Regions from separate parts of the Chromobacterium sp. CCUG 30098 genome, predicted to be linked through region 1. Evidence: riboswitches for the same ligand, from Rfam matches in the RefSeq annotation. Region 1 holds a riboswitch; the other holds the start of a gene.
What was found. A riboswitch is a leader RNA that binds a small molecule or an ion and turns the genes downstream of it on or off. The one in region 1 is predicted to bind FMN.
Positions count from the first base shown of each region.

Region 2: another riboswitch for FMN. It lies ahead of QUG03_RS07765 (class I SAM-dependent methyltransferase); the one in region 1 lies ahead of ribB (3,4-dihydroxy-2-butanone-4-phosphate synthase).

Region 1 is NZ_JAUCGS010000006.1:227,096-231,503, reverse strand. It holds gene QUG03_RS15475 (hypothetical protein) at 1-101, opposite strand, end outside; gene ruvB (Holliday junction branch migration DNA helicase RuvB) at 219-1,253, opposite strand; FMN riboswitch at 1,342-1,488, shown strand; gene ribB (3,4-dihydroxy-2-butanone-4-phosphate synthase) at 1,614-2,273, shown strand; gene QUG03_RS15460 (sensor histidine kinase) at 2,326-3,735, shown strand; gene QUG03_RS15455 (hypothetical protein) at 3,732-4,262, shown strand; gene QUG03_RS15450 (sigma 54-interacting transcriptional regulator) at 4,259-4,408, shown strand, end outside.
Region 2 is NZ_JAUCGS010000002.1:459,755-464,162, forward strand. It holds gene hrpA (ATP-dependent RNA helicase HrpA) at 1-1,710, opposite strand, end outside; gene QUG03_RS07760 (YfeK family protein) at 1,808-2,173, opposite strand; FMN riboswitch at 2,257-2,419, shown strand; gene QUG03_RS07765 (class I SAM-dependent methyltransferase) at 2,655-3,392, shown strand; gene QUG03_RS07770 (N-formylglutamate amidohydrolase) at 3,586-4,341, shown strand; gene QUG03_RS07775 (SpoIIE family protein phosphatase) at 4,351-4,408, opposite strand, start outside.

The DNA of each region.
Region 1 (4,408 bases):
CGCGCCAGAATCTTGTTGACCGCCGGATCGAAAAAGCGCGCGGTGAAAATCGAAGTGGCGATCGCCACCGCCAAGGTCAGGCCGAACAAAGCGTAGAACATAATCATCCCCCGCCGCAGCGGAATGCGTGAAAGCAGGCATTGTACGCCCGCGCGGCGGCGGCGGCGATCAAGGGATGGCCATGCTGCTGCGCGCAAGCGACAGCGCCGGCCGGCGCGTCAATCCCGCAACGGCAGCCCAAAGTGCTGATAGGCCAACGCCGTCGCCATCCGGCCGCGCGGAGTGCGCTGCAGATAGCCTTGCTGAATCAGGAAGGGCTCAATCACATCTTCTATGGTGTCGGTGGATTCGCCGATGGCGGCCGCGACGTTGTCCAGCCCCACCGGCCCGCCGGAGAACTTCTCCAGAATGGCCTGCAGCAGTTTGCGGTCCATGACGTCCAGGCCGGCCGGGTCCACGTCCAGCATCGCCAGCGCGGCGTCCGCCACCTGGGCGCTGACCACCCCGTCGGCCCGGACCTCGGCGTAATCCCGCACCCGGCGCAGCAGCCGGTTGGCGATGCGCGGCGTGCCGCGGCTGCGGCGCGCCACTTCGAACGCGCCGTCGTCGGCCAGCTTGACGTTCAACAAGCCGGCAGAACGGCTGACGATGCGGGTCAGTTCCTCCGCGTTGTAGAACTCCAGCCGCGCGACGATGCCGAAACGGTCGCGCAGCGGATTGGTCAGCATGCCGGCGCGGGTGGTGGCCCCCACCAGGGTGAACGGCGGCAGATCGATCTTGACCGAACGCGCCGCCGGCCCCTCGCCTATCATGATGTCGATCTGATAATCCTCCAGCGCCGGATAGAGGATTTCCTCCACCACCGGGCTCAGCCGGTGGATCTCGTCGATGAACAGCACATCGTGCGGCTCCAGATTGGTCAGCAAGGCGGCCAGATCGCCCGCCCGCTCCAGCACCGGCCCCGAGGTCTGGCGCAAATTCACCCCCATTTCGCGGGCGACGATGTGCGCCAGCGTGGTCTTGCCCAGGCCGGGCGGGCCGAACAGCAGCACGTGGTCCAGCGCTTCGTTGCGGCGCTTGGCCGCTTCGATGAAGATTTCCAGCTGTTCGCGCGCCTTCTTCTGGCCGACGTACTCGTCCAGCTGCTTGGGCCGCAAGGCGCGCTCCAGCGCCTCCTCCTGGCTGGACAGGCTTTGCTGGGTGACGATGCGCGGCTCGGGCGCGCCGCCGTACAGGTTGTCGGTTTCAATCATGGTGTCAGCCGCCGGCCAAAAAAACGAATGCCCAATCTTACCACCGCGCTATAATCGCCGCTGGCCCGCCCATCATCGCGGGCCAACGCAACGTCTTCAGGGCGGGGTGCAATTCCCCACCGGCGGTATGATCGCAAGATCGAGCCCGCGAGCGCTTCCGCTTCCCGGCGGAAGGTCAGCAGATCTGGTGATAGGCCAGAGCCGACGGTAATAGTCCGGATGAGAGAAGACGACATGGCCGCCTGCCGCGCTACGCGCGGCCGCGGCGTGTTCGCTGCGCGCTAGTGCGCGCGGGTTGGCTTGCGCCGGCCCTTTTCACGCCCTGGAACCTGTTTCTCAAACGACCCGAGGACCGTTTCCATGAGTATCGCCACACACCCCGACATCTTGTCCCAACGCGTAGAGGCGGCGCTGAACGCCTTGCGCCGCGGCCTGCCAGTCATCGTTCCCGATGATCACGACCGCGAGAACGAGGCCGACCTGATCCTGGCCGCCGACGCGCTGAGCGAGGCCGAAATGGCGCGTCTGATCCGCGATTGCAGCGGCATCGTCTGCCTGTGCCTGACCGCCGAGCACGCCGCCCGGCTGCAATTGCCGCCGATGACGCAACGCAACGGCAGCCGCTACGGCACCGCCTTCACCGTCAGCATAGAAGCCGCCCAGGGCGTGTCCACCGGCGTATCCGCCGCCGACCGGGTGCGCACCATCCAGGCCGCCGTCCACCCGCAGGCGCAGGCGGGCGACGTGGTCAGCCCCGGCCATGTCTTCCCGCTGGTGGCCGCCGCCGGCGGCGTGCTGAGCCGCCGAGGCCATACCGAGGCCGCGGTGGAACTGGCGCGCCTGGCCGGCTTCCAGCCCGCCGGCGTGCTCTGCGAGCTGATGAACCCCGATGGCAGCATGATGCGCGGCGCGCAAATCGCAGACTACGCTCAAACGCACGCGCTGCCCGTTCTGAGCGTGGCTGAACTGGCTGAATGGATTTCCCGCCAGAACTTAGCCGCCGCTCCGCTGTCTGCTTGATCTTTGCCCTTAGCCGCGGGCCTGCGCCCGCGGCGTCGACGCCGACCCCATCATGCTTCGTTTCGTTTCATTCCGCAGCCTGTTGCTGGCCAGCTTTCTGATCGTCGCCGTCGTGCCCTCGGCCGTGCTGATCCAGCTGCGCAACGAGCTGGGACACGCCGCCTCCACACTGCGCTCGCATCAGGAGCAAGCCAAGGAATGGCTGGACGCCAACCGCGTGTCGCGCGAGCAATCCATTCAATTCGAACGCGCCACCCGCCAGGCTCAAATCCTGAAAGACCGCGCACTGGCCAAAACCGCCGCCGGCGCCTGGCAGGAGATCGAGCTGGCGCAACGCAAATTGCAACGCGGCGACGACGACGAGTTGACGCTCAGCGCCCGGGCCATTCTGGCGATCCAGCCGCAACTCCAGGCCCTGCCGGCGCGCGCCGGCGCGCAACGCGACCGCTTGTTCCGCCAGCTGGACCTGCACCTGACCGCGCAAGGCCAATTGATCAACCGCCAACTGGAACAAAGCCAGCGCCAATGGCAGGACTCGATCACGGAAATGCGCCGCACCGCCGACCGCCTGGCCTGGCTGTCGCTGGCCTCCGCGCTGGCGCTGGCGCTGGCGATGACCTTGTTGATCAGCTGGCCGCTGCGCAAGCTGCAAGCCAAGATCGCGCGGATGAGCGACGGCGCGCGGCTGCAGGACTGGCGCCAGTCCGGCCCCGCCGACCTGCAGCGTCTGGCGCGCGAGCTGGCCCAGCTAGACCGCCGGCTGGCGGCGCTGGAAGAACAGAAAGGCCGTTTCTTCCGCCAAGCGTCCCATGAGCTGAAAACGCCGCTGGCCGCCATCCACGAAGCCGCCGCGCTGCTGCGCGAAGAAGTGATAGGACAGCTGTCCGCGCAGCAGCAGGAGATCGTCGCTATCCTGCAAAACAATGCGCAAACCCTGCGTCAGCGCGTGGAAGCCTTATTGCGCTATGATGCCGGCCAATGGCTGTCCGAGACGCTGACCGTGGAAACCTTCGACCTGCCGGCGCTGATTGCGGAGCGGCTGCAGGCCAGCCGTCCGCTATTGCAGGCCAAACGCCTGGCCGCCGACGTCCTGGGCGACGCGGACCGGGTCAACGGCGACCGCTCCAAAGTGGAAACCATTTTGGACAATCTATTGATCAACGCCATCCGCCACAGCCCCGCCGGCAGCGCCTTGAGCCTGCGCCACGGCCGCGACGCCGGCGGCGTCTGGCTGGAAATCCGCGATCAAGGCCCCGGAGTGTCGGACGCCTATCGGGAAAAAATTTTCGAACCGTTCTGGAGCGGCTCGCCGCCGCCGGGCGAACTGCCCGGCACCGGGCTGGGCCTGGCGATGGCGCGCGGCTTCGCCCAATTGATGCGCGGCGAACTGACGCTGGAATCCAAACCTCAGGCCGGCGCCTGCTTCCGCCTGCAGTGGCCGGAACCGGAGAACAAAACATGAAGACATCTCGCTTTTGGGCTCTCAACGCGCGCCGGCTGCTTTGGCTGTGCGGCCTGCTGGCCCTGAGCGCCTGCGCTCATCAAGGCCAGCCGGTCGCCGTGCCCGCCGCGCCCATCATCCGTTGCCCGGACGCCAACCAGATCCTGCTGCTGCTGAGCCAGACGCGGGAAATCCAGGCGCTGAGCCTGGCCGGACGGGAAAGCTGCGGCAGCGCCCGCTTGCTGACTCTGCTGCAACAGGCGCAGACGGCGGAGAACCGCGCCGATGTTCAAAAACTGCAGGCCCAATTGGAAAGTCTGCTCGCCAAAACCGATAATCTGGACCCGGCCAGCCAGGGTCTTGCGCGGCTGCCGCTTCAACAGCTGCAGGAAAGACGCAAGCTGGCGGAAGCGCTGGAACGACAGCAGGCGCAGAACCGCGATCTGCAAAAACGCTACGACGACTTGAACGGCAAGCTCAACGCCTTGCGCGAAGTCGAGCGCGAACTCCAGCTGAAACCCAGCAAAACCAAAGGAGGCCAACCATGAGCGCCATCGCCCGCATCGTCTTGGTGGACGACGATCCCGATTTGTTGCGCTTGCTCGGCCTTCGCCTCGGCGCCGCCGGCTACGAGGTCGAAGCGCTGGACAGCGCCGAAGCGGCCTTGAACGCGCTGGCGGCCCGCCGCGCCGAC
Region 2 (4,408 bases), on a different contig from region 1:
GTTGGATTTCTTGTGCTTGAGCGCGTCGGAGAAGAAGTCCCACAGGTGCAGGAAGGACAGGAAGTCGGACTTCTCGTCGTTGAAGCGCGCCTGCGCGCGTTCGGCCGCCTCGCGCGCCTCGAACGGGCGTTCGCGCGGGTCTTGCACGCTGAGGGCGGCGGCGATGATCAGCACTTCGCGCACGCAGCCGAAGTCGCGGCCGGCCAGCAGCAGGCGGCCCACTTTCGGGTCCACCGGAATCCGCGCCAGCTCCTTGCCCACGCCGGTGAGTTCGCCCTTGTCGTCCACCGCGCCCAGTTCGGTCAGCACCTGGTAGCCGTCGGCGATCAGCCGGCTGCTGGGCGCTTCGATGAAGGGGAAGGCGTCCACTTTGCCCAGCCGCAGCGCGGCCATGCGCAGAATGACCGCGGCCAGGTTGGAGCGGACGATTTCCGGATCAGTGAAGGCCGGACGCTGATTGAAGTCGTCCTCGCCGTACAGGCGCACGCAGATGCCGGCCTCGACGCGGCCGCAACGGCCGGCGCGCTGCCGCGCCGCCGCCTGGGAGATCTTCTCCACTTGCAGCTGTTCCACCTTGGCGCGCGGGCTGTAGCGGTTGATGCGCGCCTGTCCTGTGTCGATCACGTATTTGATGCCCGGCACCGTCAGCGAGGTTTCGGCCACATTGGTGGCCAGCACGATGCGGCGGCCGCCGGAGGGCTTGAAGATCTTTTGCTGGTCCTCGTTGGACAGGCGGGCAAACAAGGGCAGGATTTCGTAGCCGCGGATGCCGGATTTACGCAGTTTTTCCGCGGTTTCGCGGATTTCGCGCTCGCCGGGCAGGAAGACCAGCATATCGCCCGGGCCCTGGCGCGACAGCTCGTCGACGGCGTCGACGATGGCGCCTTCCATTTCCACTTCGCGCTCGTCTTCGTCGCGTTGCGCCAATGGGCGGTAACGCACTTCCACCGGGTAAGTGCGGCCGGAGACTTCGATCACCGGCGCGCCGTCGAAATGGCGGGAGAAGCGGTCGGCGTCGATGGTGGCCGAGGTGATGATCACTTTCAGGTCCGGCCGGCGCGGCAGCAGCTGTTTCAGATAACCCAGCAGGAAGTCGATGTTGAGGCTGCGTTCATGCGCCTCGTCGATGATGATGGTGTCGTAGTTTTCCAGATAACGGTCGGTCTGGGTTTCCGCCAGCATGATGCCGTCGGTCATCAGCTTGATCACCGATTTGTCCGACAGCTTGTCGGTGAAGCGCACCTTGAAGCCGACATGCTCGCCCAGCGTGGATTTCAGCTCCTGGGCGATGCGGCTGGCCACCGAGCGCGCGGCCAGCCGGCGCGGCTGGGTGTGGCCGATCAGGCCGTGCACGCCGCGGCCCAGTTCCAGGCAGATCTTGGGCAGCTGGGTGGTTTTGCCGGAGCCGGTTTCGCCGCAGATGATCACCACCTGATGGCCGTCGATGGCGGCTTTGATGTCGGCCAGTTTCTGGTTGACCGGCAGGGCGTCGTCGAAATCGGGCTTGGGCAGATGGGCGCGGCGCGCGGCCACCTTGGCGGCGGAGCGCTCGATCTGCGTCTGGATATCGGCCAGCTGCCTGTCCGCGGGCTGGTTTTTCTTCAGCCGCTCGGCGGCGTCGCTCAGTTTGCGGCGCAAGGCGTGGCGGTCGCGGATCAGGCAGGAGGGGAGGTCGGCCTTGAGTTGGGCCAGCAGCTGGGCAGCAGTCATCGGGAAAAGAACACTGGATTACAGGAAAGCGGCGATTATAACAGCTGCGTGGCGGTCCGGCAGGCCTGGATTGCCGGCCGGACGCCGGCGGAACGGCTTATTTGCGCTGGCGGTAGCGGCCCAGCTCCGCTTTCAGCCAGCCGGCGCTGGCCACCGGTTGCGCCGAGCCGCAACGCACCTGATAGGCCTTGCCGCTGATGCTGCTTTGGGTGGCCGCGCGCTCGATGAAGCTTTCCGCGTTGCTGACCCAGTCTTTTTTCAGCAGATACTGGTATTTGTCGTTTAGATGATCGCGGGCCTCTTTAGAGCCGTACCAACTGCCGTTGCGATTGAATTCGCAGCCGGATTGGGCCAGATAGTCCAATAGATGGTTGATCTCGTTCTTGGCGGCCGGGGTGGGCGCGGCGACGGCCGCGCCGGCGCTCAAACAAAAAAACAGCCAGATCGGCAGCTTCGGGGTCATGCTTCGCTCCATTGCAATTGGAATGCGCAGACTATGCGCGATGGGGCGGGGCTTGTCCAACTTCCGCGCCGCCTTTATGCTGTGCCGGTCTTCAGGGCGGGGTGAAATTCCCCACCGGCGGTATGTCGCGGCGAATGCCGGCGACGAGCCCGCGAGCGCCGCGCAGCCGTTTCCACGATGCGCGGGTCAGCAGATTCGGTGAGAAGCCGAAGCCGACGGTGAGAGTCCGGATGAGAGAAGACGCGCGCCAGGCCGTGAGAGCCTGTTCAAAGTCTGCTGCGCTTCAGCGATACGGCGTTAAAAACGAGCTCAAAATGCTCATGTACCACTTGTACATTCCGCTTTTTCACTCGTTTTCGCCTTGTCTCGCCCTTGCTCGCGAGACTTTGAACAGGCTCAGAGAGCCCGGCGCGCTTTTGCGCGTCGGCATGGCCGTGCGCCGCCCTGGGGCGCTTTCCTTAAGTATTTACGGAGCCTCCACATGCAGCAAAACATCTACGACCATCCGGTCTTTTTCTCCCAATACCAAGCCTTGCGTGACAGCGACACCGGGCTGAACGGCGTGCTGGAGCAGCCCGCCTTGCGCGGCGCGCTGCCGCCGCTGGCCGGCATCGACATCCTGGACCTGGGGTGCGGTTTCGGCGATTTCGCCCGCTGGGCGCGCGGCGAGGGCGCGGCCAGCGTCACCGCGGTGGATTTGTCCGAACGCATGCTGGAACAGGCGCGGGCGCGCACCCAGGATTCCGCCATCCAATACCAGTGCGCGGGCATCGAGGGTTTTCAGCCTCCGGCCGCCGCCTATGATCTGGCCGTGTCCTCGCTGGCCCTGCACTATGTGGAGGATTACGCGGCGGCGGCGGCGCGCGTGTTCGCCGCGCTGCGGCCCGGCGGCGTGTTCGCGCTGACGGTGGAGCACCCGATTTGCACGGCCAGCCCTCAGGGCTGGGCGCTGGACGCGGCGGGCGAGCCATCGCACTGGACGCTGGACGCCTACTTTCAGCAAGATGCGCGCGCAAGCCGTTGGTTCGTCGACGGCGTGATCAAACATCACCGCACGGTGGAAAGCTATGTGAAAGGCTTGCTGGACGCCGGCTTCCAACTGCTTCACCTGGGCGAGCCCGCGCCGGACCCGCAGACCCTGGCGCATCGGGACGGTTTGCGGCCGCACGCGCGCCGTCCGGCCCTACTGCTGCTCTCCGCGCGAAAGCCGGCGCGTTAGCGCAGCCTTGCCGGACTGGCCCGAACCTGTTCAAAGTCTCGCGCAAGTCGCGGCAAGGCGAAAACGGCTGAAAAACGGCATGGCTGTTTTCAACGCCGTATCGCCGGCGCGTAGCAGATCGCAAACAGGTTCTTAGAACCAAGCCGCGCATGCCCGGTCCAGCAATGATCGGGCAAGAATCAGGAGGAGGGCGATGAGAAGCGGATGGGTAGCGGGGATTCTGATTCTGGCCTTATCGACGGCGCCCGCCGTCGGCAAGACCCCGCCGGAACAGGCCGTCATCGAACCGGCCCACATCGTCGAGGCCATCAAGCTGCAGCAGGAGGCGGATGCCGCCAAGGACAGGCCGCCGCAAAACGGCGAGCCGTGGTTTACCGTATTGGAGGGCAAGCGTCCCATCATCGTCACCGCGCCGCACGCCACCAGCCCGTTCCGCGACGGGCAATACCGTTTCTCCAACGGCGGCGGCACCGCGGCCTTGGCGGCGATGCTGCACCAACTGGCCGGCGCCACCGCGATCTACACCACCCGCGCCTCGCCGTCCGACCCCAATTACGAAGACGACAACGCCTTCAAACGCAAGCTGGCGGCTTTGATCGCCGATCAGCGTCCCTTGCTGGTGCTGGACCTGCACGGCAGCCATCCTTACCGGCCTTACGACGTGGATTTCGGCACCTTGAACGGGGCTTCGCTCCTGGGCAAGCCCTGGCTGCAACAGCGGCTGGAGCAGCGTTTGCGAGGGCAGGGCGTGCTCAATGTCTCCGACAACTACTTCGCCGCGTCCAAGCATCAGACCATCGCCAAATTCGCTTCGCGGCTGGGCGTGCCCGCCATTCAGCTGGAAATCAGCAGCACCTGGCTCACGCCCTCGGACGGGAATCTGGCCGCGCATCGTTTCTCCCAGCTCTTGCAGGCGCTGGTGCGCTATGTGAGAGAGGTGGAGGACTAGGCGCGGCGCTCAGGCGTCGTGCCAGCGGGAGCGGTTTGGCACGGCGCAGCCGATATCGGCCTCAGGC